One region of the Desulfovibrio subterraneus genome, then DNA from elsewhere that is predicted to be linked to it. Evidence: predicted binding sites of a transcription regulator. Region 1 holds the regulator's gene; each other region holds the start of a gene.
The links. Region 1 encodes sigma-54, which starts transcription at its own class of promoters, with help from an activator protein. Its sites were predicted from a motif close to CTGGCACGGNNNNTGCTT; they were not measured.

Region 1 (10,261 bases):
GCTGCTTCAGCCTGCGGCCTGACCGCCGTTTTCAAAAGCTCTTATGACAAGGCGAACAGAACCTCCCTGAGCAGTTTCAGAGGGCCCGGCATTTCCAAGGGGCTTGAGTGGCTCGCCCGTATCAAGGAAGAAACAGGTCTGCCGGTCGTAACCGACATACATGAACCGGAACAGGCGGCTCCTGTTGCTGAAGTGGCTGATATTCTGCAGATTCCCGCCTTTCTCTGCCGTCAGACAAGCCTGCTTCTTGCAGCAGCGCAGACCGGCCGCATAATCAACGTAAAGAAAGGGCAGTTCGTGGCCCCATGGGACATGAAGCCCGCACTGGACAAGCTTTTCTCCACGGGCAACCGTTGTATCCTGCTGACAGAACGGGGAGCCTCGTTCGGGTATAATAATCTTGTTGTCGATTTCCGCTCCCTCCCCATCATGCAGTCGTTCGGTGTCCCCGTTGTTTTTGACGCCACCCATTCGGTTCAGCTGCCGGGCGGGCAGGGCGGTTGCTCGGGCGGAGACAGGCAGTACGTTCCCAAGCTGGCCCGCGCTGCCGTTGCCGCAGGGGTAAATGGTGTATTCCTCGAATGCCACCCCGATCCGGACAAGGCTCTTTGCGACGGCCCCAACAGCTGGCCGCTGGAAAAGCTTGCTCCGCTACTCAAAGACCTCTCCACCATATGGAACATAGATTATGCATGCTGAGCAGGTAGCCAAAGATATCAAGGTGATCGTGCTGGATTGCGACGGCGTGCTCACTGACGGCGGCCTGTACTACGATTCCGAGGGCAACGTCTCCAAAAGGTTCAATGTGCAGGATGGCCTTGGCATCAAGGTTGTGCAGAAGGCGGGCATTCCCGTGGCCGTCATTACCGGTCTGGATTCCGAGGCCGTGAAGTCCCGCATTGCCTCTCTGGGTATTGATGATTATTTTGCAGGCTTCCTCGACAAGATGGAGTGCCTTGAGATTATCCGGTCCAAATACGGCGTATCCTTTGAGCACATGGCCTACGTCGGCGACGACTGGGTAGACCTTGGCCCCATGCGTGCCGTAGGGTTGCCCGTGGCCGTGGCCAATGCGCAGCCGGAAACCAAGGATATCGCTCTACTCGTGACGCAGGCGCGTGGCGGGGAAGGGGCGGTGCGCGAGGTTATCCGTTTTATTCTCAAGGCGCAGGGCAAGCTTGAACAGGCCATGAGCCGCTGGAACGTATAGAATGCGCAAGCGCTATTTTTTGATAGGTGCGGTACTTATCGGCGTTGCCGGGGCGGTTGTCATAAATTTTGCGACCGACAAGGCGGTGAACGAAATCCGTCAGGTTGTGCAAAAGGAACAGCACGGCCCGGAAAACGTGGTGGACCTGACGCTGAAAGGCATAGAGCTTCAGCAGGGTGAGCACGGCGAAGAGCTGTGGCGCCTCAAAGCCAAGGGAGCATGGTACGATCAGAAGGAAGGCGTGGTCCAGGTTTCCGACCCCGTGATTACCTATATTCTGAAGCCGGACAAACAGGAACTGGTGGTGCGTTCCGCACGCGGAGTGGTCAATCAGCAGGCCAGAGTTGCCCGGTTGTGGGAAAATGTTGAAATTGAACGCGATGGCGGCTACATACGTACCAACCTGATTATCTACAACGGCACCAGTCACACTCTTAACATGCCCGGAGTTGCCCATTTTGACGGTCCGGATCTGTTTGGCAACGCAACCAACGTGACCTGGTATCTTAACGAAAACCTCGTTCGGGCGGAAAAGGACGTTTCAGTCGAAATGCTGGTCCGTCAACGCCTGGATGATTTAGCGGAAGGAGAAATCAAGGATGCTTCGCATTAGCCGCTGGCTTATGGCCTTTTGCCTCGTAATGCTTTTCGCCGGAGTGGTGCATACCGCGCAGGAAGGCGAAATGGTTCCCATCAAGGTTACCTCCGACAAGCTATCTTATGATGCAACAGGGCAGAAAGTTACTTTTGAGGGGAATGTGCATGTGACACACCCCGATGCCCAGCTCTGGTCCAAGAAAATTGTCATTCTGCTTACGGCAGACGACGCCAAGGCAAAAACAAAGAGTGAAGATGATTCCGCCATGGACCCCGGCCAGATCGACAAGATCATCGCCGAGGGCGATGTGCGCGTGAAAATGACCGACGGCAAGACCGGCAACTGCCAGAAAGCCACATATAATCTTGGCACCGGCATTCTGGTCATGGAAGGTTCTCCGGTTCTCACGGACGGCCCCAACAGCATTCAGGGTGATATCATCAATTTCTACGTGAAGGAAAACAAGAGCGAAGTGATCGGCTCTTCCGCTCTTCCCGTAGAGGCTCTTTTCTCCGCTCCCAAGCGCACCAAGAAGTAGGCAGCATGTCGTTTCTTGAAGCAGAGACACTGCATAAGGTGTATGGAAAACGAGAGGTAGTGCGCGGCATTTCCCTGAGTATGAAGCAGGGGGAAGTGGTGGGACTTCTCGGGCCCAACGGTGCCGGCAAGACCACAACCTTCTACATGCTGATCGGCATGGTGAAGCCCACAAGCGGCATCGTGAAGTATGACGGCAGCGAGATCACCGACTGGCCGCTCCACGAGCGCGCCCGCGTGGGATTGAGCTACCTTCCCCAGGAAAGCTCGGTGTTCCGCAAGCTGACCGTGCGCCAGAATCTCGAACTCATTCTTGAGCACACGGACATGTCCAAGGCTCAGCAGAACAAGCGTGCCGACACCTTGCTCGAAGAATTTCGCATCACGCATATTGCCGATTCCATGGCCATGCACCTTTCCGGTGGTGAACGCCGCCGTCTCGAAATTGCCCGCGCCCTCATCCGCAAGCCCCGCTTTATCCTGCTTGATGAGCCCTTTGCCGGCATCGATCCGCTGGCAGTGGATGATATTCAGGCCATTATCCGCGGCCTGAGCGACAGGGGTATCGGCGTACTCATTTCTGACCACAACGTCAGGGAAACACTCAATATCTGCGACAGGGCGTACCTTGTCTTCGAAGGGCAGATCATCCTCAACGGAACACCGGCTCAGATTGTTAACGATCCCAAAGCGCGACGCGTCTATCTGGGAGAAGGTTTCTCTTTGTAAGGTTGATGCTTTTCTCTGGCAACTCTCTAAAAAATATCGAGAAGAGATTCTTCTATGCCGCAAAAGCCCGATTTTCGGGCTTTTCTTTGTTGCATGGTTCTTGCTTGTATGGCAAAAAGGACTCGTATATAGAAATTTTGGAATGCTTCTTGATAGGGGTGGCTTTTCATAACGCAAACCGATCTTACCTGCCGCAGGTTCCTGCGCGGGGTAACTTCTCCGGATAGCATCACGTATGGCACTTGAACTCCGTCAGCAACTAAAGCTCTCTCAGCAATTGGTCATGACTCCCCAATTGCAGCAGGCAATCAAACTGCTGCAATTGTCCCGTCTTGAACTCATGGAGACTGTTCAGCAGGAACTGCTCGAGAATCCGTTTCTTGAAGAATCCCCTGAATCGCTGGTTCCGGCAGATGCTACGGAAAAGGCTGAACTTCGATCCGAGGCTCAGGAAGGATATGACAAGGAACTGGCCTCCAATGCCGACTGGGAAGACTATCTCGGCGATTTTTCAAGCACCACCAAACAAGTTGCCTCCCGCGAAACCGAAATCCCTGAAGAAGGTTCTTCCTTCGAAGCCCGCTTATCTTCACGCCCTTCACTTGACGGCCACCTCTTCTGGCAATTGACCCTTTCCCGGGTGACCGAACGCCAGCAGGGCATCGGCGAAATCATTATCGGCAACATAGGTTCCAACGGTTATCTGCATGCTTCAGTGCAGGAAATGGCTGAAATGGCCGGTGCCGAGGTGGAAGAGGTGGAAGAGATGCTGCACAGGGTTCAGCGTTTCGACCCTGTCGGTGTGGCCGCCCGTTCTCCTCAGGAATGTCTGCTCGTTCAGATAGAGGTGCTTGGCTACGATCGTGACCCCGTGCTTGTCGAATTGGTACGTGATCATCTGGAAGATCTGGAGAAACGCCGCTATAAGCCCCTGTGCCGCAAGTTCCGGATCAATATGGATGACCTCAGGGAATATCTTGAGCTTATCCAGACGCTGGACCCCATGCCGGGTGCCAGTTTCGGCACCAGTGAACCGCATTATGTGGCTCCGGACGTGTTCGTGCACAAGTATGACGGCGAATTTGTCATCATTTTAAACGACGACGGGTTGCCCAGTCTTCAGCTGAGTGATATTATTGATACCCTTCCTCAGGTTTCCGGACCTGACAAGGACTACTTCCAGGAGAAAATGCGTTCTGCGTCCTGGCTCATAAAGAGCCTGCATCAGAGGCAGCGCACACTCTACAAGGTTATGGAGAGTATCGTAAAATATCAGCGCGGATTTTTTGAAGAGGGTGTCACGGCTTTAAAGCCTCTGATTCTCAAGGACATTGCAGACGATATCGGTATGCACGAGTCCACGGTGAGCCGAATTACCACCAGCAAGTACGTGGCAACCCCTCATGGTATTTTTGAACTCAAGTTCTTCTTTAACAGTGCCATCGGCATGGATGATGGCAGTTCTGTGGGCTCGGAGAGCGTCAAAGCGCTCATCAAGCAGCTGATCAGCGAGGAAAATTCCAAGCGTCCCCTGAGTGATGAGCGAATCGGTGAAATTCTCAAAGAAAAATTACAATTGAATATTGCCCGCAGAACCGTTGCGAAGTATCGTACAGCTATGGACATCCCCTCATCGTCCAAGCGGAAGTCCGCTTTTTAACGGAGGGGGGCTTCCTGCAACGCCATGGGCGGTCAGGATGCAAACCACAGACGCCAGAGGCATGACTGCACATGCAGTCTCCTGAACACTCCAAGGAGGCATATATGAACATCGCATTCACATTCAAGAACTTCGAGCCTTCCGACCATCTCAAGAAGTATGCCCGCCGTCGTTTTGAAAAGCTTGGCAAGTTCCTGACTGCACACGGCAAGTCCGAAATGCAGGTTGGAATGAGCGTGGATAACTACCGTCACAAGATTGATGTGACGCTGGTTGCGGACGGTCTGAATCTGTCTGCCAATGAAAAGTCCGAGGACATGTACGCCACTGTTGACCTTGTGTTCGACAAGCTTGCTTCGCAGGTGAAGAAGCATTCCGAAAAGAACAAGGACCATCGCAGAGGTGCGGAACTGGCTCTGCGCGAAGACGTGTTCAGCTATGCGGACACTGCTGCCGGCCGCGAGCGCACCATCGTCGGGACCGACCACTTCACGCCCAAGCCGATGGGAATTGACGAGGCTGCACTGCAGCTTGACTCGCTTAATTTCGAGTTCCTTGTGTTTCTGAACGCGGAAACCGAGCGCGTCAATGTCATCTACCGCCGCGAAAACGGAGACTTCGGTCTCATCGATCCTACCATCTAGGACGCTGAAAAATGAAACTGGGTGATTACCTGGATAAAGAAATGATTCTGCCCGAGCTTACCGCCAGCACCAAGGAAGAGGTGCTGGCGGAGCTCGTTGAGCGTGTTGTTGAGGTTTATCCTTCTCTGGATAGGGAACGAGTTCTGTCTGTTTTGAAAGAACGTGAAAGCCTCGGCACCACGGGCATCGGAGACGGAATTGCCATTCCTCATGGCAAGCTGGACTCTCTCGACCGCATTATCCTTGTTGCGGGCCGCAGCATAAAGGGCGTAGACTTCGAGGCTCTGGACTTCAAGCTCTGTAACATCTTTTTTCTGGTCCTTGCTCCCGAACAGGTTGCAGGTGTACATCTGCGCATTCTGGCGCAGATATCCCGTCTGTTAAAGGACAAGGAATTCAGAAGCGCCATCCTTACCGCTTCCGGTACCGAAGAACTCTGGCAGTTGCTTGGCAACGCCTGATAGAGCCTGTCAAACATGGACTCTCCTGTAGCTCCCTCATTTCCCATTCTTGTGGTCACCGGTTTATCCGGCGGTGGCAAGAGTACCGTGCTCAGAGTGTTCGAGGATCTTCGATATTACACCATCGACGGTCTTCCCGTTACGCTTGCGCTGCAGATGGTTTCCATTCTTGATGAGCGGAGCCTCGCCAAGTATCGCGGGCTGGTGCTCGGCATGGACCTGCGTCACATTGAGTTCGACAGTGGTTTTGATGCCATTCTGCAGGCCATGCGCGAAAAGGGGCTTGCCCCGGCGATCATTTTCATGGAAGCGCGGCCCGATGTCATCGTGCGGCGCTACAAGGAAACCCGCCGCCCCCATCCGCTCGAAAGCGGAGGCCTTGGGCTTGAACAGGCTATGGAGACGGAGCGCAGGTTGTTGGAGCCTGTGCGTGCAATGGCAGACCTTGTCATAGACACGTCCGACTATTCCATTCATGACATCCGGCGCATCATCCAGCAGAAATGGACCATTCTGGAAGGCAACAGGCGCAGCATGCGCGTGCATCTGCTGACCTTCGGCTTCAAGTACGGCACACCTGCCGAAGCGGACATGGTGTTTGACCTGCGCTTTCTTCCCAACCCGTATCACGAGCCTGAACTGCGCCCGCTGTCGGGTAAGGACCCGGCCATTTCGCAGTACGTGCTCGGGGCAGGCGTCGGGAAAGAGTATCTGGAAAGGCTGACCGAATTTCTGCACTTCACACTCACCCAGATGGAGGGTGAAGGGCGTTATCGCGCCACGGTCGCCATAGGATGCACGGGCGGCAGGCACAGATCGGTCGCCGCAGCCGAGGCGCTATTTGAGGCTTTGAAAAACTTTGATTTTGCTGTATCTATTGAACACCGGCATATGGAGCTGGTTTAGCTTCAAAAGATTGCACTCTTCGCAGATTTATATTTCCGCCGGTGGAGAATAGTACCCTAATGACTGAACCCATTACAGACGTTGCTCCTGTTGGCGTGGTGATAGTAACCCACGCCGATTACGGTTCCGCCTTGCTGCGTGCAGCGGAAGTCATACTTGGTTCGCAGGACGACTGCGGCACTGTCAGCGTGGACGGGACTTCAGAAGTTGCCGAAACGGTTGCCAGACTCAAAGAAACGGTCGCCCGTGTGGATAAGGGCAGGGGAGTTCTCATTCTCACCGACATGTTCGGCGGAACGCCGACCAACCTGAGCCTTTCCCTTCTCAGTGCCGGAAACGTAGAAGTGGTCACGGGCGTGAATCTGCCCATGCTGCTCAAGGTTTTCGGTTGTCGAAAAATGGATCTGCACACTCTTGCGGACGAAGCCAAAGCCTCGGGCGACAAAGGTATTGTCGTTGCGGGCGCGGTTCTTCGCCGGAAAGTCAAAAACGGGTAACTCGGCATGCAGTGGGTTCGCATAGACAACAGGCTCATACACGGGCAAGTCATCGAAACCTGGTTGCCCTACACCCGCGCAAAACGCCTGCTCGTCGTCAACGACGAAATGGCAGCGGACGATCTGCAGCAGCAGATTGCTTCTCTGGCCGTACCGGGGCGTATTCATGCTGATTTCATTCATGTGAATGCTCTGGCAGAGTATGCACGCAAGCATGCAGGCGACATGCAGGATACTCTTGTTCTGGTTGCCAACTGCAGTGATGCGCGCCGTATTCTGGATAACGGCTTTTCCTTTACCGTGCTGAACATCGGAAACCTGCACTATTCCCCGGGAAAGAAGCAGCTGTGTGCGCATGTTGCCGTTACCGAAGAAGATGAGGTGTGTCTTCGTTATTTCAGCAAACGCAGCGTTGAACTTGATTTCCGCTGTGTCCCCAATGATCCGGTCCAGATAAAGGGGTGGTAGGATGGATAATCTGTTCAATACCGTAATCTGGATGGCTCCTCTCGCTTTTTTTTTGCCTTCTCTTCAGTACTGCGCTTTGCGCTGAATCTGGGCTTTTTTGAGCGTCCTCTTGCAGCTGGCTTCATCTGGGGCATAGTCACAGGAGAGTGGACGCTGGCCATTCACGTGTCCATATTCTTTGAGCTTATCTGGCTCGATCTCTTTCCTGCCGGTACCTACATCCCTCCCAATGCCGTGGCCCCCATGCTGCTGACACTCGGTGTTTCCAGCTATTTCAACATTCAGGATGCAACCATGCTGGCCTTACCCATTCTGGTCAGCATGCCCGCTGCGCTGTTAGCTTCCCGTATTGAGTACTGGCAGCGCAAGTTGCAGAATGCCGGGTATAACCGCATTATCCATTGGGGCAGAAAGGATGCTGAAGACAGCGTGCCGGGCAGGGTGCTCATGCAGTCTCTGGCACAGAGCTTTATCATGCATATTCTTTTCTTCTGCGTTTGCCAGCTTGTGCTTATTCTCACGATCAGGGGATTGTCGTGGTATCTTGGCCACCTGCCGGCCATTAGCGGATTAGGGTGGATGCATTTGTGGTTCGCGGCCGGTATCGGCGGCGTTATGTCCCTTCGTGTGCGACGTTCCTATGTGGTTTTTCTGCTGTGTCTCGTCTGCGTCGTGCTCATCGGGAGCGCCTGATCGTCTGTTTTTTCAAAAAAAATCATGCCGACCCTCTAGACCCACTTGGCAGGCTTTCAGCTTTGTGCTATTTGGCACAAACTATTTTCGGAAGAAGGCGAGCCAATCGCATAGTCAAACCCAATTTGGAGGAGTTTTACCATGGCAATTCTCGTGATGGGTCATATGAACCCCGATACCGACTCTATCATTTCCGCCATTGCCGTTGCCGACCTGCTCAGCAAGCGCGGCATGGAAGCAAAGGCTGTTGCACAGGGCGAAGTGACCCCCGAGTCCGCTTTTGTTCTTGGCAAGTTCGGCCTGACCGCTCCTGAAGTTGTTACTTCTGTTGCCGGCCAGAAGCTGTGGCTCGTTGACACCACCGACGGTGCTCAGCTGCCCGCAGACATCAAGGAAGCTGAAGTTGTGGGCGTTACCGACCACCACAAGCTGGGCGACGTAACCACCTCCAACCCCCTCGAAATGTGGGTATGGCCCGTAGGCTGCTGCGGCACCGTTATCAAGGCCATGTACGACTTCTACGGTATCGAAGTGCCCAAGGGCATCGCAGGCGGCCTGCTCTGTGCCATCCTGTCCGACACCGTTATGTTCAAGTCCGTTACCACCACCCCCGCTGACAAGAAGGCTGTTGCCGAACTGGCAGCCATCGCCGGTGTAGCCGACACCACCACCGTGGGCATGGACATGTTCAAGGTGAAGTCCGCTGTTGACGGCGCTTCCATGGAATCCCTCGTATTCCGTGACTACAAGGACTTCGACATGAACGGCAACAAGGTCGGTATCGGCCAGCTCGAAGTGATCGATCTGTCCATGCTGGACGCCGTTAAGGAAGGCCTGTTTGCAGAAATCCAGAAGGTGAAGGCCGGTGGCCGTCACTCCGTATTCCTGCTCCTGACCGACATCATGAAGGAAGGTTCCGAAATGCTGATCGTTTCCGACGATCCTTCCGTTGTGAAGAAGGCTTTCGGCGTTGAAGTTGCCGGCAAGAGCGTATGGCTCGACGGCGTCATGAGCCGCAAGAAGCAGGTTGTTCCTAACTTCGAAAAGGCTTTCAAGGGCTAATCAAACAGCCTCTTGCATGAAATGCCAAGGCCCGGTGCAATGCACCGGGCCTTTTTTAATTCCATTTGAAGAAATGCCAGTTACGCCTGATGTCCGGCAAGGGCTGCGCAGCGCATTTCCCTGAGCCGGATGCCGGATTCCGGCCCTCTGTTTCGCAATTCGTCCGGCAGAACCACACGCAGAATGGTATCGCGGTCTTCGCGCATTCTTTCAAGCAGATCAATGCCGCTGTCTGCGAGGACGAGTCGGCAGAAGGGTTCCAGCAGGCTGTGCTTGTTGATCTCCATGAGCAGATCAACGCGTGTGCCTGCACGCAGGGAAAGATAGGTGCCGCCCTTCATGTGCTGCCGTGCGGCAACCATACCTGCACGCATGAGCCGGTTAGAGAGCTTGAGTCGCATCCCGAGCACCCGGGCCAGTTCTTCACCCCGGTGTTCATGCTTGTAATGATGCGGCAAAACGTCTTCGGGGGTCAGAGTCTTGCCAAGGTCGTGACACAGCGCCATATATACGGCAGTAGGGTCCCCTGCACATTTGTCCATAACTTGTGCAGTGTGTTCAAGAACACTTTCCCGATGATAGGGCAGGGGGCCGGCAGGAATATTGTCTGCATTCTCCAGTTCCCTGAACCATGGACCAAGGCATCCGCCACGATGCAGTTCGCGGAGGAAGCGACCGGGCTGAGGGGTGCGCATGGCTTTGATGAGCTCGCCGGCCACTCGTTCCGGTGTCATAAGGCCGAGCACACCGGAAGAAGCTATCTCCTGCATTTGCACAAGAAGTTCCGGATGCAGTG
Region 2 (10,261 bases), on a different contig from region 1:
GACGAGAAAGGTGAAGGCGCTGGAATTACCCACCAGCATGCCCTGCCCTGTCTTCAGCACGGACATGGTGTCCACGCACACACGGTGCCCCAGGCCCACATTCTGCACGCTGGTGACGGTGGCGGACACCAGATCAAGCGTGCCCTGCGACAATTTGAGTTCGGCCACGATCTGCTTCAGCTCCTCCACGCCTTCGGGGAGCACCACCACGGCGTTGACTCCACGTTCAAGAATGCCCGCCGCCAGTTTTGCTTCCGCCAGCGTGGCCACTTCCACGGTCACATTGTCGGACTGGGCCAGCAGGTTTTCAATGGGAATGATCTCCCAGCCGCGTGCAATGGCCACATTCTCACCCTTGGCAAGGCGGGCCGTTGCCTCTTCCTCGTCCTTTTTGGAATCAAAGACGATAACGGGCATGGCCTCTTCGGCAATCACAGTGCAACGGGCAAGGCTTTCCACTTTCTTCACGTCGCCGGCTGCGACGATGATGGCATCCACGCCGGACTCCAGAGCAAGCGTAATGTGCTCTTTGTTGAACGGGACGCTCTTGAACAATACCTTTTTCATGATTTTTCCAATTTTGTAAAAACTAGACAACTCTCCGGATAATTTGGATTTTTGCTCTCTGCCAAAGGTGCCGACCGCTGCTCTGCGCACAAGAAGTGCCTCATGCCCGGTGAAAACGCGTTGGCAGAGGGCAAAAAGCCCATTCTCCGGAGGTCTAATCTTCGCCGACTATTGCAATGGCTTGTTCAACATCCCAATCTTCGTGGACAACGCCGCGAAGCGCCTTGACCAGTTGCGGAGTACGCTTGTGCTGGAAAATATTGCGACCTACGGAAAGGCCGGAACCGCCGGCACGCACGGAATCGTGCACCATCTGAATGAACTCGCGGGTGGAATCCATCTTGGGGCCACCCGCGATAACCACGGGAACGCAGGTGGAATCGACCACGCGGGAGAAGGTATCCATATCGCCGGTGTAGGGCACCTTGACGATGTCGGCCCCCAGCTCCACGGCCACGCGGGCGCAGTGGGCAACCACTTCGGGGTCGAACTGGTTCTGAATCTTGGGGCCGCGGGCGTACATCATTGCCAGCAGCGGGATACCCCAGTCGGAAGCCTGCGCAGCCACGCGGCCAAGGTCGGCCAGCATTTCGCGTTCGGTTTCATCACCAAGGTTCACATGCACGGAAACACCGTCCGCACCGTGCTTTATGGCGTCTTCTACCGAGGCGGTTAGGGTCTTTGCATTGGGGGTGGGAGACATGGAGGTGGAACTGGAAAGGTGCACGATAAGACCAACGTCCTTGCCGCCTTCGCGGTGTCCGCAGCGTACAAGGCCCTTGTGCATGAGCACCGCGTCAACACCGCCCTCGGCAATGCTGTTCACGGTCTCGCGCATGTCCACCAGTCCTTCGATGGGGCCGACAGTCACGCCATGGTCCAGGGGCACGATGATGGTGCGGCTGGTAAGACGGTTGAAGATACGCTCCATTCTGATCTTTTTGCCAATATGCATCTGAAATCCCTCGTAATATACGGTTTCACGCTGGCGGCTATTTGCCGTTCAGCACGTCCATGGCCTGATCTACGGTCCAGTCGCTTTGCACCACACCATGCAGGGCGGCCACAAGCAGGTCGGGGCGGGCATGCTGGAACACGTTGCGTCCCATGGAGAGCCCTGCGCCTCCGGCCTTGACGGAATCGTGCACCATTTCAAGCAGTGCGCGATCCGAATCCATCTTCGGGCCACCTGCGATAACAACCGGCACGCAGCAAGCTTCGCACACGCCGGCAAAAGAGTCCATATCGCCGGTATAATTAACCTTAACCACATCCGCGCCAAGCTCCATGCCCACGCGTGCGCAGTGGCCTACAATCTCGGGATCAAATTCATTTTTCACTTTCGGACCGCGGGCATACATCATGGCCAGAACCGGCATGCCCCACTCCACCGCGCGGGAGGTAATCTTGCCCAGATCCTCCAGCATATAGCGTTCGGTCTCGTCGCCAAGGTTCACGTGAACAGATACCGCATCCGCGCCAAGGCGCAGAGCGTCTTCCACGGTGCCGACCAGCGACTTGGCGTTGGGCAGCGTGGCAATGGATGTGCTGGCGGAAAGATGCACGATGAGTCCCACGTCCTTGCCGTATCCGCGATGGGTACAGCGGGGAAGTCCCTTGTGCATGAGAACGGCGTTTGCGCCGCCTTCTGCCACCTTGTTCACGGTTCCGGGCAGGTCAACGAGGCCGTAGATGGGGCCAACGGTAACGCCGTGATCCATGGGTACAATGATGGTTCTGCCAGTATTGCGGTTGAAGATGCGCTCCAGACGAACGCTTTTTCCAAGCAACATATGCGCCTCCTGATGATGTTTGGCCCTTGCGGCGAAGCGACGGCAAACAAAAAAGGGCCGCCGGCTTTCGCCCGCGGCCCTTGTCTTGTACCCTTTCCCTAGTCCTGTTTCTTCAGTCGGTTAGGCACGATCAAGCTCACCACGGGCTTTTCCATAGCTAAAGTAATACCAAAAGTAGAACTCGGTATTAAAGCAGAAGGTAAAGCTGTTGGTGAAATTGGTCATGTCTGGAAACAGTCCTTTTCGATCCGGTAGTGGATCAGTTTCGCGCAACATAGGTGAGAGCACCACCACTGTCAACACCGAAAAGAACATTTTTGCGATTTCCCGTTCTTTCCATTTTTTCGTAGATTCACAATTATGTTAAAACACCCATGTTATATTTATACAGAATTGTCAAATTAAGTGTTTTTGCAGACACCCTGAAAATCCCGTTTTTCACTCTTATTCAACAAATTCAGCCTATTAATCAAAATGGCACGCAAGATGCTTTATCTGCTGCAAACGATACGGGAACAGGGTGTTTACCCACGATAAGGAGGATTCCATGCATTCGAAGAGAATTTCACAGTTGCGGAAGCTGCTCCCCGCTCTGGGGGGAACTGCAGCACTCACTCTGCTCCTCAGCACCACGGCCATGGCAGAAGACGCCCCCGCCATGCTGACGCAGGACAATGCGAACATCATGTGGACGCTTCTTGCAGCCATTCTGGTCATGTTCATGCAGGCAGGGTTTGCCCTGGTGGAGTGCGGCTTCACCCGCGCAAAGAACGCGAGCAACATTCTGATGAAGAACGTTCTGGACTTCGCGGCGGGCTCCATCATCTTCTTCTTTCTCGGCTACGGCCTGATGTTCGGTACCGACATCGGCGGCTTCATCGGCATGAGCAACTTTGCCATGGGCTCCGGCAGCGGTGTGGACGCCGCAGGACAGTGGGACCTGACCTTCTGGTTCTTCCAGTCCGTGTTTGCGGCCACTGCGGCCACCATCGTATCCGGCGGCATTGCGGAACGTACCAAGTTCCCGGCCTACATTGTGGCCAGCATACTTGTTACGGCCATCATCTACCCCGTTTCCGGCCACTGGGCATGGGGCGGACTCACCGGTAACAGCGGCTGGCTGGGGGACATGGGCTTTGCAGACTTTGCAGGCTCCACCGTGGTTCACTCCGTGGGCGGCTGGGTTGCCCTTGCAGGTGCCATGATCGTCGGACCCCGTACCGGCAAGTACGCCGCAGACGGTACCCCCAAGGCCATTCCCGGTCACAACATTCCGCTGGCAGCGCTTGGCGTGTTCATCCTCTGGTTCGGCTGGTTCGGGTTCAACCCCGGTTCCACCACCGTGGCTGACGGCACCATCGGTTACATTGCAGTAAACACCAGCCTTGCCGGTTGCGCAGGTACCCTGGGTGCCATGATGACCGCCTGGTTCCGCTACGGCAAGCCTGATACTTCCATGACCCTTAACGGCGCACTGGCAGGTCTCGTGGGCATCACCGCAGGCTGCTACGAAGTGGCCCCCACCGGCGCAGTTGTCATCGGCCTTCTGGCAGGTATTCTGGTAGTGCTCTCGGTTGAATTCATCGACCGCGTGCTCAAGATCGACGATCCGGTCGGCGCAGTTTCCGTGCACGGTGTATGTGGCGCATTCGGTACCATCATGACCGGCCTGCTCGCCCACCCCAAGTACGGCACCATCACCGGTCTGTTCTACGGCGGCGGTTTCGGTCAGACCATGACCCAGATCATCGGCGTGGCAGCTACCTTCGCCTGGGCATTCGGCATGGGTTACATCGTCTTCGCAAGCATCAAGGCCGTCATGGGTCTGCGTGTAAGCCGTGAAGAAGAACTCAAGGGTCTGGACATCTGCGAACATGGTTCCGAAGCATACAACGGCTTCCAGATCTTCACCGTGGAATAGGCAGGGAGGAATAATACAATGAAACTCATCATCGCATACATCAGACCCGAAATGCTTACCCCGGTAAAGCAGGCTCTGTACGCCAAGGGTATTTACGCCCTCTCCGTAACCAACATCCTCGGAAGCGGCCAGCAGAAGGGATATACGGAAACCTACCGCGGCGTTGTCATGGAAGTGAACCTGCTCAAGAAAGTGCGTATTGAGCTGGCCATTACCGAAGACAAGCTGGAAGGCGCCCTTGAAGCCATCCAGTCCGGTGCCCGCACCGGCAAGGAAGGCGACGGTGTCATCTTCGTACAGGACATTGCAAAGACCATCCGGGTTCGTACCGGAGAGGTAAAATAGACAGCTCGCTCCCGGGGGTCCCACCCACCCCCGGAGCAATCTCCCTGCACCCGCGGGAGAAAGCGCGCTCCATACCGATGCCGGACCGGCCCTCACCGCCACCCATTGGGCCGGTCCGGCCCCTTGAAAACAAAACCGGACCACTCGCTGTAATCGTCACGCGGCCCGGTTACGAGTCCACCTGTTCCACGTTGTACGCCGCACAACGTTCCGGATCTCCCCATGAGCTACACACTCAATATTGAAACTCTCATCTTCAACCGCCAGATCATGACGCATTTTCAGCCTCTGGTCTCCGTGAGGCAGGGAGTCGTCATAGGATACGAGGCCCTGAGCAGAGGCACGGTGGGCAACGGCGAACTGCTCATTCCGCCTGACACGCTGTTCACACTGGCAGAGCTGAGCGGTTTAAGCCTGCAGCTGGACAGGGCATGCAGGGAAATGGCCTTTACCCGGTTTGCTCCGCTGCACAAACAGCACAAAGAGCAATTGCTGTTCGTCAATGTGGACGCATCGCTGCTGACCGAAAGCGTGGTCGGCTCCGGCCACATTGAAATGCTGGCCCGTTCGCACGGCATAAATCCGGCCAACGTGGTCATAGAAATCATCGAGTCGCACGTGCAGGATACGGCAGCCCTGATGCGCTTCATCAACCGCCACCGCGCCCTCGGCTTTCTCATCGCGCTGGACGACGTGGGCGCAGGACACTCGAACCTTGAACGCATTGCCTCCATCAAGCCGGAGGTCATCAAGATAGACCGTTTTCTCATCAGCAACATTCATACGGAATTCTACAAGCAGGAAGTGGTGAACTCGCTCACCTCCCTTGCCCGCCGCATAGGGGCCATGACCGTGGCCGAAGGCGTGGAAAAAGAAGAAGAAGCCGTATACCTGATGGGCGCCGGGGCAGACGTGTTGCAGGGCTATCTGTTTGCCCGCCCCTGCCCTACGTCCAAAACGCCGGATGTTGCGCCGCAGATGCGCACGGTCGCAGCCGCCTACAGAAGCTATTCCCTGAACCGCTACGAACGGCACAAGGAACAGCAGGCCAGCCACCGGGCTCTGATACGCCACGTTCGTGAAACGCTCGGCACGGTCAAGGCTGCCGATTTCACCAAGGCGCTTGTGGACCAGCTGCTGCTGTTTCCCTCGCTCGAATGTCTGTATGTGCTCGACGAAACCGGCATTCAGGTCTCGGACACGCTGTGCAACCCGCTGAACATAAGCGCCAACAAGCGGTTCATCTATCAGCCTGCGCGCAAGGGAACGGACCATTCACTCAAGGAATACTTCATTCCCATTCAGGCGGGGCTGGAGGAATGCGTGACGGCTCCCTACATTTCGCTGGCATCAGGCAACCGTTGCATAACGCTGGCCACCCGCTGCACATGCGCTGAAGGCAAGCCCCACGTGTTGTGCCTTGATGTGATGGAACGGGGCAACATGGCCCCGCTGCATGAGCAGTCCATCTGCGCCTGCGGGACATAGCAGCGGGTGGGCGGGAAAGTCAGGGACACGAGAGTGTTCCCGGACACAAGAAGCGCTCCGAGCGCGAGGAATTTTCTGAACCAACTCTCTTGGGAAGGTCGATACTGGGACCGGCTTTCCCAAGGCGGGGCGGAGAGCGTTACGGCATACGGATACGCGGGCGGCTCCTTATCGGACCGGTGACAGGATCTGCGATCCTCTCAAACAGGTAGTATCGTTGAGGCCCCGACGCGACGCCTGCACTCCCCGCAGCCGCTCTTGCTGTGCAAGGCAGCCTTGCCGCAGGGGATGGCTTTCCGCCCCGCCACCACTGTTCCGGATTCGCATACCTCCGCGAATGGTTCCACCGTCGTACCGGCTCCACTGACACATACACCGGTACGACGGCCCAAAAGAAAAACCCGCCAACGGTCTGTGGCGGGTTTTTTTATGCTTTCTTCAAACAGGGAGTGGCTGGTGAGCCGGTCTGATCCTATTTAGAATCCGGCTTTGACTCAGGTGCCGGCTTTGCTGCCTGCTTCGATGCCGAATCCTTGGCCGATTCCTGAACCGGTTCTGGTGCGCGGGCCTTTTCCGCTTCAGGCTGCTTTGCCTCGGCGGGCTTGGCTGGAGCATCCTTCACGGCGTCCTTGGATTTCTGGGCCTCGTCCTTAGCCTTCTGGACTTCGTCCTTGGATTTCTGGACTTCGTCCTTGACCTTCTGGGCTTCGTCCTTGACCTTCTGGGCCTCGTCCTTGACCTTCTGGGCCTCGTCCTTAGCCTTCTGGGCCTCATCCTTGGATTTCTGGACTTCGTCCTTGGCCTTCTGGGCCTCGTCCTTAGATTTCTGGACTTCGTCCTCCGGCACCACAACCTTGGGCCTCTTGCGCGGTGAGACAAGTCGCTTGAACACATACATTTCAAGATCCTTGCCCGCCAGCTTTTCAATGGGAATCTCTGCCCGCGCCATGGCCTTGTGACCGCCCGCAGACCCTATGTCGCCGAACTGCATGTTGGCAAAACGGCCAAGGTCGCGGGTCACACCATCACCCCGGAAAATGACGACCAGCTTGTCCTCGCTCACACCCGCCACGGCAACCCAGCGTATTTCATGCACACGCATGAAGAAGTCCGCGATCACCACCAGCGCGTCGGCATTGGGCACCTCGCCCACATAGGTCAGGAAACCGGACTTGATCTTGTGCATGCTGGAAACAGCACGGGAGAAATAATCCAGCCATCCCAGCCGGAATTCACTGCGGGAAATACGCGACAGCAGGATCTGGCTCGACCACTTGGAAAGATACCGGAAGGCCCGCACATCCACATCACAGAACTCGCGCTCAAAGCTGCCCGTATCGGTTTTGATGCCGTACACCAGCGCCGTGGCGAGTCTGTTACCGGGACGAATGCCCAGATTGTAGAGATACTCCGTCATGAGTGTGGAGTTTGCGCCGTATTCCGTCTTGATGTCCTTGTAATCCACAACCACAGGGTTTTCTTCCGACAGCGGGTGATGGTCAAAAACAAGGGAAAAATGCAGTTCCTTGAACAGGGGATGATGATGCGGCTGGGAATCGACCAGCGCAAAGCGGTCATACTGCGCGATCACCGTGGGGGTGAGCTTCATCATGGGAATACGCAGATACCGGATCATGGCCAGATTGTCCGGCCTTGTCACCTCGTTCACACGCGCTATGCCCACATCTGCCACACGGTGTATCATGATGCGCTTGAGTGCCATGGCAGAGGCCATGGCATCGGGGTCGGCATTCACCACAATAAGCCAGCGTTCATCTCGCGAGAACAACTCCATCATGTGGGAAAGACCCGGTTCCAGCTTTCTGAAATAGGACATGCGTCAAGACCTCTTCAGATACAACGGCAACCCTGCGACCATGAGGCATACCTCATCGCTCGCAGCGGCCACCGCCTGATTGAGCGCTCCCAGTTCCCGCACAAAGCGTCGAACTTCGGCACTGGCCGGAATTGCCCCCAATCCGGCTTCGCACGAAACGAATGTCACATCCGTTTCAAGCGGCATAAGTTTCAGGCAGGCCAGCAACGATTGCACATGGCCTGCATGCCCTTTCGCTGCCGCCCTGTCAGAGCCGCAGGCAAAGAGCCAGAAATCGAGACTGTCCACAAGAATGGATCTGTAGCGCGACGCGGCCTCCTGCAGTGCAGGTACCATGTCTGCGCCTGTCTCACGCACCTGAATCTCCGGCTTGCGGGCGGTGCGATGGTCAAGAATCTGTCGGCGAAAGGCAAAGTCCTGTGCCTGCCCTGTAGCCAGCAGCAGACGGGGGCCTGCGCCCTCTTCAAACACCTGCAGGCCGTATGCGGACTTGCCTGATTTGTCTCCCCCGAGAATCAGACGGATCATACTGCCTCCTTTGCACTGCCGAGCATGGCATCCAGCAGAGGCAATGATTCCGCTATGCCGTTCCAGTCAAAAATTTCCATCATGAATACGGCATCCCTGTCGGCGACTTGCAGCATTCGCGCCACATCCGACTGCTGGCCGGGCGTAAGTGCCGTCAGCGGCAGATGCCTGCCTCCCGGCCCCGGAGCATTGAGATGCACCATGCGAACCCGCCCTTCCAGGTCGCACAGTTCTAAGAGTCTATATTGACGGTAGGACAGCATATGCCCCGTGTCCAGACAAACACTGTATCCGGCATCGCACACAAGGGGCCAGATATCGGTCAGGTCTGCACCAAGCACGTTTTCGAGCATGCAGTCACGTGTTGAAAAACCGGCATGTTGCCAGTTGGCGGCAAAGATTTCCAGCGCCTGCATGGCCTCTTTTGCCGTGCCGGAAAAAGTCATGCCCGGCTGGGGCGGGTGCAACACTGCCCGCCGTACGCCCAGATAGGCGATTTTTTCCATCAGGGCAAGGCAGGCCGCCGCTGTGCCGCGGGCATCGTTCCAATCAAGATCAAGCGGCAGGTGCACGTGCCAGGTCATGGCAAGGTCGGCCAGATCATCCGGCAGGTCGGCGTGCGTATAGTTCAGGCACGAATCCTTCTCAAAAAAGATCAGCCCTGTCTCATCCACTTTTCCTTCAAGAAAACAGCAGTTTGCAGCAAGAGAATCGCGGATGACCCACGAAGGGGCCGCTATGGTTCGCTGCGCTTCTTCAGGTGTTCTGGAATGCATGGTCATACTGTCAATCAAACAACGCTCCCACCTGCGCACGGCCTACAGTAACACCCCCGAAAGGACGATAAGACGGTATGCGCGAATAAAATGCCGACGACGGTTTTCCCTGTTTTCTCATAACTGCCCCCGCCATTACACAAAGCGCAGAGGGGAACAGGGATTGCAAACATCACCGCAGAATATCCTGCATACAACAACGAGGTCCGTCATGGCTAGGGTACGAAATTATTTTCAACACAGGTTCAACCCGCTGCACATATACTGCAGGCTGCTGGATTACGGCGTCAGCCGCAAACTGGCTTCGCGGGTTTCGGGATTATATGAACGCTGGGTATACCGGCTTACCACGTCGGGAGTGTAGCACCGGCCATGCGGTCACATCAGAGACAACTGCTTTTCCTTGCGCTTGGTGTGTGCCTTCAGCATCGAGCGTTTCAGGGCATCCTGCGGCAACGCCGCAAGAAAACGGGAAGCCTTGAGCCGCAGTTCGCGGCCATAGAGCATGCGCTTGCCTGAAGAACTCAGGAACAGCGCCTGCTCGGCGCGCGTCATGCCCACATACAGGAGCCTGCGCTCCTCTTCCACGTCATAACTCCCTTCATTTCGGTCTGCCTTGCCTGTCAGCACGCCGGTTCCGGCAAACGGCATAATGCCGTCTTCCAGCGCTGGCAGAAACACCGCCTTGAATTCAAGCCCCTTGGCAGCGTGCATGGTCATTATCTGCACCTTTTCGCTGCGCCTGCGCACCTGCTCCAGTTCCGACTGCAGGGTTATCCAGTTCAGCAGACCGGCCCAGCCTTCCAGCTCGTCGTAACGGCGCACAAGCTCGCGGAAGGCAGAGGACTTCCAGAACAGGCGGTCAAAGGGCGGCATATCTTCAAGATAGGCAGCCACGCCCAGCGGCCCCTTGGCAAGCATGGTATCGGGGCAGGAAAGAGGTTCCTCTCCCGAGGTACCGGCAATGCCGAGAAAACGTCCTGCGGCTTCCAGAATCAACTTGATA
Region 3 (10,261 bases), on a different contig from region 1:
AGCTCAGCCAGCAGCAGAATGTCCATGGTGATAAGGGTAACGCGTTGCTTCGTGTTCAGGCTCATAAGATTTCTCCTTGTGAGGTGCCGGGATGGTAGGGACATCCCGGCACCTTCCGGGGGGTGGTATGCAGACTACTTTTTCATCAGGTCTTGCTTGGAAACATTCATGACCTTGATGGCGCTGCGCTTGTCACCTTCGACCTTGTAGGCGATGCGGACGATGTCGCCGGGCTCGGGGTGCATGCCCACCTTGGCCTTGGATACGTCGTAGATGTTGATGATGCCGGTTGCGCCACCGTACTTCTGGCCTTCAGTGAAGTGCGTGTCATATTCTTCAATCACCAGCTGCTTTTCCTGCTGGTTGAAGCTTTTGCAGATGCCCTGGCTCACTTCCGCAGCGTAGGTGACGGAATGGATGGCGAAGATGCTGAGAACTGTGAGCATGGCAAGTAACAGGCGTGCGGTTTTCATATCTGTTCCCCTAGGCCGCATGGGCCTTGTTTTCGCGGTTCTTCTTGGCGCGCAGTTCAGCTGCGGCTCCGGTGAACATAACCTTGATGATGTAGAGACATATCAGGGAGATGGTGCCGAGAATCAGAATGGCGGAAGGCATGTCGTACTTGAACTGCTTGAGGATGATGGAGATCATGCAGCACAGCACTGCGATGCCGAATGCCACGCGGATGCCGTAACCCTTGGAGTACTTGGTCGCCACGGTGCCGATCTGCGCGCCGATGGCTGCGCCGGTGAGCATTACGAATACTGCGACCAGTTCAATGCGGCCCTTGAGCGCGAAGGTAAAGGCGCCGTACAGACCGGAGATCATAACTTCAAAGAGGTCGGTGCCAACTGCGATATGGGTGGGGCAGCCGATCAGGTATACGAGGGCGGGCATGCGGAGCAGGCCGCCGCCGATGCCGAGGAAGCCGGCCAGAATACCGGTGGCAAGGCTCACGAGAATGGGCAGCCATGCGGAACAGGTGAAGCCGGAAGCCTTGAAGTGAACCATCGGGGGAATATTGATGCGGTGCAGGGTCTTGTACCAGGTAATACCTTCTGCGCCGCGGTCGGTCACGTCGCCCATCTTGCTCTTCTTCACAGCCTTTGCGTAGTCATAGAAGACCATCCAGCTGATGAGCGCGAGGAAGACAACGTATACCCAGCGGACAACCGAACCGACGAGGCCGATACGCTCCAGCCACATGACGAGCTGGGCGCCTATTTCGATACCGACCATGGTACCTACCAGCATTACCATGCCTAGTTTGTAGTCCACGTTACCGAACTTGGAGTGGCGGATGGTGGAGATCATGGACTTGCCGGCGATGTGGGCAATGTCCGTACCGATGGCGAATGCCATGGGGAAGCCGATGATGTTGAGGCCGGGGGTAACCATCCATGCACCACCCATGCCGAAGAAGCCGCCGATAACGCCCACCGAGAAGCCGATGAGAACCAGCGCAGGCCACAGTACTTTCACGCCCGCGATGGGCATGTACATATACAACCAGTCTGCTGCGAACATTTCCATGGTATTTTCCTTCTACTCGCGGTGGTTAATGTTCCACAATCTTGCGGGATGTGAGGTCAAGGCCGGTGCGGCTGAGCAGGAAGTCCATGAGCACGCCGAGGAAGCAGCCGTATACGGCGGTGAGTATTACTGCCCACGTGGCATTCATGGTCGGGTTCGTATTATACAGGTCCGCAAAATAGCGGAGAATGCCGGAATCGATAACCCGGGTGTCTGCCACCACCACGAGATCCGCTGCTTTGCCGGCAGCTGCATGTGCCAGAGCGGGAAGTGCCGCTACCATGGATACGGCAAGAGCCATAATCCGCTTCATGTTCCGTCTCATAAGAACTCCTCCAGTTTTCCGTTGCATTGAAAATTTCAGCTGTTTCAGTCTGCGGCTCCCCCACCGGAGCGGACTTGGTTGCCGCGCAATTGCAAGTGTTTAGAGCAAGAGGTGGGCCATTGCGCGAAGTGGTTGACGAAGCTGGCTGAAATGTGTGAATATTTTTTTGTGAAAAAGGTCACAGACTGATTTTGGAAAAATGGCGTTGCGCGGATATGCGCGGGTGTGCGCGGAAAATGCGTTGGTTTTGCGGGAGAAGTTCATGAGCATAGTGAGCAGAAGAAATTCCCATTCACTGAGTGTGCCGTTTCTGGCCGGTTTCAGGCAGGCGTCTCTGCGCACCCGTCTTCTGGTGATTCTGGTGCCGCTCATCGCCCTTGTTCTGGCTGTGACCGGAATCGTCTCCTATCTCGTGACCTACGATTATGTGACCATCGCATTGCGCAGAAACGCAATGGTGCACAACCTGGCAACAGCTGAAGCCTTGCGCAATGTGCTTGAAGAAAGTCGCAAAGATGTGAGTATTGTTGCTCAGCAGGGTCTTGCGCGAGATGGGATGCGCGATTATTTATCGCGCAAAGCAGAGGCTGGCGGCGGCAGGTACCTTGCCGCAGGCATGGTCAGAAAGGATGGCGGCTGCACGCTGATGATGTCCACCGCCAAGGGGGGCTTTGTCGATATTCCGGAGGCCGAAGCGGAGGATATGAAGCCTTCGCCCCACTCCATCCTCCAGCGCGTGCGGCACCTGCCGGATGGGCATGTCTGGCTCTCCGAGGTGATGACCATGCGGTTCACCGATCCGGAAAGCCCGGATATGACAGGCAGGCTTGAGATTCCGGCCGTCATGCTGGCTGCGGTGAGCGATGTTGCGGGCGAGCGCCTTGTCTATTTTGTTGTGCTGGATGCCCGTATCCTCCGCAATGTCCTTTCGCTTTACGGTTCTGAAAAGTCGCCCATCAGGGCCTTTGTCCGCACGCAGGAAGTCCGCTACAGCTATCTTTTCAACATGTCCGGGTGGATTTTGTTCCAGTCGGAATCTGTCGATACTCCCGATGTTCCCCTTTCTACCTACCTTGCCAGGTCTTCCAAGGTTGGCACGCTTGGCCTGCCCGAACTGGATTGCGCCTTCCGCCCCGAGGCGGACGACCGCTTCTGGCACATGCTCGGCGAAGTACGGCAGGGGCGGCAGGGCGTGCTTGAAGACCTGCGCCCGCCATATCTGACCGAAACCATGAAGGAGATTGCCACTGCCTATGCGCCGGTTTCCTTCCGTCCGGCACCGGATGCTGCTCCCTATATATGGGGTGGAATAGCCTACTATGATGTGAGCCGCCTGACTGTTGCGGCCGGCTACAAGCATATCGACATCATGTTCATTGTGGTGATTGCAGCCTGTGTGCTGGCAACGCTGCTTATCTATTTCGTTTCCGGCATGCTTACCCGCTCACTGCGGGGGATCACCCGCGCGGCAGAGGCCATGCACGATACGGGCGATCTTGGCCCCATTAACGTGGCCGCACAGGGGTATGAAGCCCGCATGCTGGAGAAGGCCATCAATTCCATGCTGAAGCGCATGCGGGCGCAACTGGACGAGATACAGTGCAAAGATAACGCCATCCGCGCGGTGGGCATGAAGGAAGCCGTGCCGCTGGAAACCTTTTTCATCCGGCCCTCCGAGCTTGCAGAACGGGTGCCGCAGATCATAGGCGGCGGTGCAACGCTCGATGCTTTGCGCCGCAATATCCTTAAAGCCGCTCAGGTGGACGTGGATGTGCTTATCGTGGGCGAGACCGGCACCGGCAAGCAGCTGACCGCAGAGGCAATACATTGCAACAGCGTCCGCGCTGAATATCCTTTCATCTCAATCAATTGCGGCGAGCTTGATGAAAATCTGCTCATAGATACCCTTTTCGGGCATGTGAAAGGTGCGTTCACCGAGGCAAGAAACGACCGTCCCGGTGCGTTCCGTGAAGCGGATGGCGGTACTCTTTTCCTCGATGAAATCCAGCTTGCGTCGCCCAAGGTACAGCAGTCCCTGCTGCGTGCGCTGGCCATGCGGGTTATCAAGCCGCTTGGCAGCGACAGGGAGGTGCCGGTCAATGTGCGCGTCATTGCCGCGACAAACGTTGATCTGCGTGCCCTGTTTGCAGACGGGCGGTTTCGTGAAGACCTTTACTTCCGGCTCAATGTCATCACCATTGCCACGCCCCCGTTGCGCAATCATCCGGAAAATATCCTGCCCATTGCCGCGTACTATCTGTGCGAAGCAGGAAAACAGGCGGGCAGGGAATCGCTGGCGCTCAGCCGCGGGGCCGTGGAAAAGCTCATGGCCTACCGGTGGCCGGGCAATATCCGCGAACTGAAAAATGCCATTATCCGCGCAGCAGTCATGACCAATCATGACGTTATTCAGGCGGATTGCCTGCTCCTTGACGGGCGGGAGGAAAACTGGACTACGCCGGATGCTGACCGCGCAAACGAAGGTGGAGGACATGAAGCATCATGGATGACTTCCTCCCCGTCTTCTTCCGCGTCTGCCAACTCGTCAGCCAACGCGTCTTCCTCCGGCGTTGCTTCCGAAGCCCTGTCCGGTGCAGCCTCTGCGGAGACCGACAGGCAATCACACCGGCCTTCCTATGCGGAGAGCAGCGCAGCACGCGAACCCGCACCCGAAGTTCTTCGCGAACCAGAGGGGCTGAACCCGCGGCAGCAGCTTGCATGGCGCATTCTTGCCCGCAAGGGAACGATCACACGACGGGAGTATGAAGAGGCCGTGGAGGGTGACATTGCTCCGCGCACAGCATTGTATGATCTGCAGGATATGGTCAGGCGGCAGGTAGTTGAACGTGTGGGCAGCGGCCCGGGAACCGTGTATCGCCTCAAGAGGCCCCCGTCGCGGTAACGCAAGGAAGGTATCATGCGCAGTCTTTCGTCCATGTTGTCACGGCTGTTCGGCAGGGGAACCCCTGCAGGAGCGACAAACGAACAGGCTGCGGACCTGTTCGGCAGACGCTACAACGCTTTTCGCGACCTTCTGGAATCCAACTCCGAGCTGCTCGGCATTATCAGCGGGCTGCAGGAGATGCTGGACGGCGAGACCGTATTTGGCCGTCCCTTCATATCCACTCAGACTTCCCGTCTGCTATTCCATGCCACGCGCATGGTTTCCAGCCTCGATACGCTTTCGGGCGGCCGCTATCCCGACCTGGCCGTGGCGCTTGCCCGCATCCGCGGTGAGATGGATGCGCTGGTCACGCAGCCGCGCCACAGCGGTGCCACTCCCTATGTATTGCCCCTGTCGCAGCTTTCACGCCTTGCGCTCGATACGGTGGGGGCAAAGGCGGCAAACCTTGGTGAACTGAAACGGCTTGGCCTGCCTGTGCCGGAAGGCTTTGCCGTGAGCACGGCAGGGTTTGACGCCTTCATGGGTCACGAAGGCCTGCTCGACGATATTCTCCGCAGGGCGCGGGAAATCATGCCGGACGATCCTGCCTCCATCCGCGAGGCTTCCGACGATATTCAGAAAATTGTGATGCAGAGTGCGCTGCCTGCCGATCTTGAGCAGGCTCTTGCCGAGGCATGGGCATCCCTTGCGGCCAGAGGTGTTACCCGTTGTGCCATGCGCAGCAGTGCCGTAGGCGAGGACGGCGAGCTTTCCTATGCCGGACAGTATGCCACAGTGCTCAACGTGGATGGCGCATCCATGGTGGAAACGTACCGGCAGGTTGTGGCCAGCCTGTTCTCTGAACGGGCCATAACCTACCGGCTGTTCATGGGCGAGCCGCTGGAAGCCTCGGCCATGAGCGTGCTGTGTCTGGAGATGGTGGATGCCGTGGCAGGGGGCGTGCTCTATACCCGCAATCCCGTGCCATTTGCCGAGGGCGAGGAGCACATGGTGCTGGACGCCGTTTGGGGGCTGGGGGCCTACGCCGTGGACGGCGAGGTGACGCCGGACAGGTTTGTGCTTTCGCATGATGACCCGCCCCGTCTTCTCTCCTCAGCCGTGGCGGACAAGCTCCGGCAGCTGCTCATGAATCCCGAGGGCGGCGTCACCCCCGCCGATGTGCCGCAGGATAAGCGGCAGGCTCCGTGCCTTTCGCCTGCGCAGTGCATCGAACTGGGAGCCATGGGGCTGCGTATAGAAGCGCATTACGGGTCTGCACAGGATATTGAATGGGCACTTGGCCGTGATGGCGGGCTGGTGCTCCTGCAGGCTCGCCCGCTGAAGATGGAACTGGAACAGCAGGTGGCCTGCATTCCCGTGGCAGGGGAAACCGTGCTGCTGGAAGGGGGCGACTGTGCCGCCTCCGGCGTTGGCTGCGGCACGGTGCTGCTGCTGGATGAAGAGAATATTCCTGCTGGCATTCCGTCCGGCACCATTCTGGTTGTCCGGCATCCCTCGCCGCGTTTCGTGCCTGTTCTCGTGCGTGCGGAAGGGCTGGTGGCAGAAACGGGCAGCCTGACAGGGCATCTGGCATCGCTTGCACGTGAATTTCAGATTCCGGCCCTGTTCAATGCCGAAAGTGCATCCTCCGTGCTGCGGCAGGGCGATGTGGTCACGCTGGATGCCGCCTGCGCCCGTGTGTATGCAGGCGAGGTGGCTGCCGTGCTGGAACGCAAAGCGGAAAAAATGCCTGTCATGGCAGGAACAGCCATGCTGGAACTGCTGCGCAAGATCGCAGACCTTGTCATTCCCCTGTACCTTACGGACCCTGCCTCCGGCGACTTTCGGCCCGATTCGTGCCGCACGGTGCATGACCTCATGCGGTTTGCGCACGAGGTCTGCTACAAGGAGATGTTCCGCATAAGTGACATGCTTTCCGACAAAAGCGTTTCTGCCGTGCGGTTGCAGGCGGCGCTGCCTGTTGATCTGCATGTGATTGACCTTGGCGGCGGGCTGCATGGCTCAGGCGGGTTTGTCACGCGGGAAGAGGTGCTCTCCGAACCCTTTGCCGCGCTGCTCGACGGCATGCTGGACCCTGCCGTGGCACATGGTGCCCCGCGCCCCGTCAGTCTGCAGGGATTTCTTTCCGTAATGAGCCGCCAAATGCTGGAACCGCCCACGGCAGGTGACCAGCGGTTCGGCGAGCGCAGCTATGCCATTGTTTCCGACCGGTACCTGAACTTCAGTTCACGGGTGGGCTACCATTACAGCGTGCTGGATGCCTTTTGCGGGCAGGCGATGGACAGCAACTATGTGCATTTCGAATTCAAGGGCGGTGCGGCGGGTGAGGAACGCCGCAGCAGGCGGGTGCAGGCGCTTGCCCGCATTCTCTCCGCTCTGGGGTTTGTGCTTGAGGTGCGGGGTGACCGTGTTGTGGCCCGCTTCCGCAAGTATGACAGGGAAGAGACAGTGGAACGCATAACCGCGCTGGGCAGGCTGCTGATTTATTCGCGCCAGATGGATATGCTCATGCACGACGATGCCTCGGTGCAGATGGCCGCAGAGCATTTCATAAACGGTGAGTATCGCCGGTTTTCGTGATGGAGTGGCGGCACCTGCGTGCTGTCGGTGTATGCTGTCGCGTATTGTCGGGCGTTTTCGGCACGATAGCGTTGCCGGTTGCCAGGGCGTAAAAGGGCTGGGTGTGGACGCTGCGCAGTAGCGGGAAGGACTAGGCCTTACCCTTGCTGTTGGTAAAGGTGCCTGTGCGTTGTTCCCTCGTGCGCTCGTAAACCCTGTGGATGCGCTCGGCAAGTTCATCTGTGGTGCAGGGCTTGAGCAGATATTCTGCGGCCCCGCAGTGATAGCCTTGAACAGCCTGATCCACGCAGGCATGCCCGGTGAGGATGATGCAGGCTGGCGGCTCGGGCATTTCGCGGATGCAGCGAACCGTCTCTGTGCCGTCCATGCCCGGCATGCGCATGTCCACAACGCACACATCCACGGTTTCGGTTTTCAGCAGGGTAAGTGCTTTGGTGCCATCTTCGGCGGCGAACACGGAAAAGCCCCGCAGAGAGAGAAGCCGTTGCAGATTCTCCCTGAAACGCAACTCGTCATCCACAATCAATACACGAATATTCTGGGCCATATCATTTCCTTCCGCGTTTGCGGGCCGGTGTTTCCGGTGTGGGAGACGTGGCGTTTTTGCCTGCTTCCCTGCCGGTATCCTTAACGGGGAAATGCGCTATGAATTCCGCGCCAAGCCCCTGCGTGCTGCCCACTTCGATAAATCCGCCCAGCTTGCTGACAATGGATGCCGTGATGGTAAGGCCAAGGCCGGACCCCACACCGGGCTGTTTGGTCGTGTAAAAGGGGTTGAAGATGCGGGCAATGTCTTCAGCCGGAATGCCGCAGCCGTTATCCCGCACGGAAAGCACCCAGAAATCCGTGCCTTCGTGCCGGACGGTGACGTGGATTTCGCCCTTGTCGGTTATGGCCTGTGCGGCATTATTCAGCAGGTTGAGCACCACCTGCCGCAGCAGCGGCGGATCAGTTGTGATGCCGAGGGCAGATTTGGGGTAATGGCGCTGGATGGTTATGCCTTTCTTGCGGACCTCACGTTCCATGAGCGTGACCATGCCGTCTACCAGCGAAGTGGCATCCGCTTTTTGCGGAATGGGCGATTTTGTGGAAGCGAGTGAAAGCAGGCTGTGGATGATTTCTGCGCAGCGGTCCACCTGATTTTGGATCTGCCTGAGCGATTCGTCCGATTCAGGCGTAACCCCGCCGCTCTGGCCAAGATGATGGCGCAGCAGTTCAACCTCCTGCCCGATGATGCCGAGCGGGGTGTTGATTTCGTGGGCTATGCCCAGCGCAATTTCGCCCAGCGCCGCCAGCCGGTGTGACCGCATGAGCGGCTCCTGAATGAAGCCCAGCTCATCCTGGCGCGCCATGCGTACTGTCTGCCACGTGCTCATTGTGCCCTCAATCGTTCCATGTGCAGTTTGCGCCGTTCATAGGCGCTGCGGATTTTGGCTTCCAATTCGTCTATGGCGTAGGGTTTCATGGCGTAGTCGTATGCGCCGTATTTAAGGCTCTGTATGCCGGATTCCACTGAACCGTGCCCTGTCAGCAGAATCACTTCGACGGTGGGCACCTGCCGTTTGAGCTGAATAAGCGTTTCCATGCCGTCCATGCCCGGCATCTTCAGGTCCAGCACAACGACATCCACGGGAATTTCATGCACCCTTTTGAGTGCGGTCAGCCCGTCGTGCGCCTCGAAAACTTCCATGCCCCGTTTGCCGAAGCGTTTGGAAAAATAGAGGCGGAAGTCGTCCTCGTCATCCACTACGAGTACCTTTATACCTGTCCTGTCCATCGGGCCTCCCGTTGTGATCCCGATACATGGTGAATATTCAGGGCCGGTCTGCCGTTGCCATGGGTATTTGCAACGGCTCATCATCATGCCGTTTCAGCCAGAGGCAGCAGCACGGAGAACGTGGTGCCCGTTTCCGGTGAGCTTTCCACCCGTATGTTGCCGCCCATTTTTTCGACAATGCCGTAGGATATGGCCAGTCCCAGTCCTGTTCCCTCGCCTGCGGCCTTGGTCGTGAAGAAGGGGTCGAATATCTTGTCGATGATCTGCGGCGGAATGCCGGGGCCGGAGTCCATGAAGTCTATCTGCGCAAAGCCCGCCGTGGGCGCGACCTGCGTGCGTATGCGTATGGTGCCGTCATGCCCCACCGCGTCTATGGCGTTGTCCAGCAGGTTGAGAAATACCTGCTGCACCTGCGAGGGGTCTATGCGGACCGGGGGCAGCGCGCTGTCGAGCGACCGTTCTATGGTGATGTTCCGGTGCAGGGCTTCGTTTTCCAGAAACGCCACGGTTTCATCCACCAGCGCGTTGGCGTTCACATGTTCCTTTACCGGTTCCATGCGGCGGCCGAACCCGAGCATGCGGTGGGTTATGCCGCGCGCGCGTTCTATGTATGCGTCGATGCGGGTGAGCACCTTGCGGATTTCATCGCGGTCCGGCTCTTCGTTTTCGTCCGGGTCCAGCAGGTCGTGCAGCCAGCCTGCAGCTTCGCGTATCAGGGTGAGCGGGTTGTTGAGCTCGTGCGCCACGCCTGCCGCCATTTTGCCCAGTGCCGCCATCTTGCTCTGATGCAGCAACGAGGCATCAAGCCGTGCCGCCTCCATGTCCGCCTTGCGGATGTGGGCCACCAGCAGCCTGCTGGTAGTTATGGTGCCTATGACGATAATGATGATGCCGATGGAGCAGAGCAGCAGCACATCCGTCTTGGTGCTCAGCAGCGGGCTCATCTCCTCTGCCACATCGTCGGTAATGACCAGCAGCCATGGGGCATTTTCCAGCCACGACATGCCTATCATGCCCGGTCTGCCGTGCATGGTCTCGTTATGTACCCGTATGCCGCGAAACCGCTCAACGGATGTTAACGGAGCGGGTGCCATCGGGCCGCCGCTGAAGCGTGATGCCGTCTGCAGTTCCATCTTGTCGT

Region 2: the regulator sigma-54 is predicted to act here: its motif matches at 2,835-2,852, upstream of HUV30_RS03185 (ammonium transporter).
Region 3: the regulator sigma-54 is predicted to act here: its motif matches at 1,961-1,978, upstream of HUV30_RS17520 (DVU0150 family protein).

The regions. Positions count from the first base shown of each region.
Region 1 covers NZ_BLVO01000013.1:926,736-936,996, forward strand. Annotated here, with positions in the region: gene kdsA (3-deoxy-8-phosphooctulonate synthase) at 1-699, shown strand, start outside; gene HUV30_RS10990 (KdsC family phosphatase) at 689-1,210, shown strand; gene lptC (LPS export ABC transporter periplasmic protein LptC) at 1,212-1,823, shown strand; gene HUV30_RS11000 (LptA/OstA family protein) at 1,810-2,346, shown strand; gene lptB (LPS export ABC transporter ATP-binding protein) at 2,352-3,074, shown strand; gene rpoN (RNA polymerase factor sigma-54) at 3,310-4,734, shown strand; gene hpf (ribosome hibernation-promoting factor, HPF/YfiA family) at 4,839-5,378, shown strand; gene HUV30_RS11020 (PTS sugar transporter subunit IIA) at 5,390-5,839, shown strand; gene rapZ (RNase adapter RapZ) at 5,855-6,745, shown strand; gene HUV30_RS11030 (PTS sugar transporter subunit IIA) at 6,805-7,242, shown strand; gene HUV30_RS11035 (PTS sugar transporter subunit IIB) at 7,249-7,710, shown strand; gene HUV30_RS11040 (PTS sugar transporter subunit IIC) at 7,738-8,403, shown strand; gene HUV30_RS11045 (manganese-dependent inorganic pyrophosphatase) at 8,545-9,465, shown strand; gene HUV30_RS11050 (tRNA nucleotidyltransferase/poly(A) polymerase-related protein) at 9,546-10,261, opposite strand, start outside.
Region 2 covers NZ_BLVO01000005.1:41,983-52,243, reverse strand. Annotated here, with positions in the region: gene HUV30_RS03200 (3-dehydroquinate synthase II family protein) at 1-567, opposite strand, end outside; gene HUV30_RS03195 (2-amino-3,7-dideoxy-D-threo-hept-6-ulosonate synthase) at 722-1,522, opposite strand; gene HUV30_RS03190 (2-amino-3,7-dideoxy-D-threo-hept-6-ulosonate synthase) at 1,560-2,360, opposite strand; gene HUV30_RS03185 (ammonium transporter) at 2,908-4,281, shown strand; gene HUV30_RS03180 (P-II family nitrogen regulator) at 4,300-4,626, shown strand; gene HUV30_RS03175 (EAL domain-containing protein) at 4,849-6,114, shown strand; gene HUV30_RS03170 (DHH family phosphoesterase) at 6,587-7,951, opposite strand; gene HUV30_RS03165 (bifunctional adenosylcobinamide kinase/adenosylcobinamide-phosphate guanylyltransferase) at 7,955-8,479, opposite strand; gene cbiR (cobamide remodeling phosphodiesterase CbiR) at 8,476-9,273, opposite strand; gene HUV30_RS03155 (UvrD-helicase domain-containing protein) at 9,634-10,261, opposite strand, start outside.
Region 3 covers NZ_BLVO01000016.1:737,311-747,571, forward strand. Annotated here, with positions in the region: gene HUV30_RS17505 (hypothetical protein) at 1-65, opposite strand, end outside; gene HUV30_RS17510 (hypothetical protein) at 135-473, opposite strand; gene HUV30_RS17515 (sulfite exporter TauE/SafE family protein) at 484-1,533, opposite strand; gene HUV30_RS17520 (DVU0150 family protein) at 1,559-1,846, opposite strand; gene HUV30_RS17525 (sigma 54-interacting transcriptional regulator) at 2,121-4,760, shown strand; gene HUV30_RS17530 (PEP/pyruvate-binding domain-containing protein) at 4,776-7,343, shown strand; gene HUV30_RS17535 (response regulator) at 7,474-7,890, opposite strand; gene HUV30_RS17540 (sensor histidine kinase) at 7,892-8,695, opposite strand; gene HUV30_RS17545 (response regulator) at 8,716-9,120, opposite strand; gene HUV30_RS17550 (sensor histidine kinase) at 9,204-10,261, opposite strand, start outside.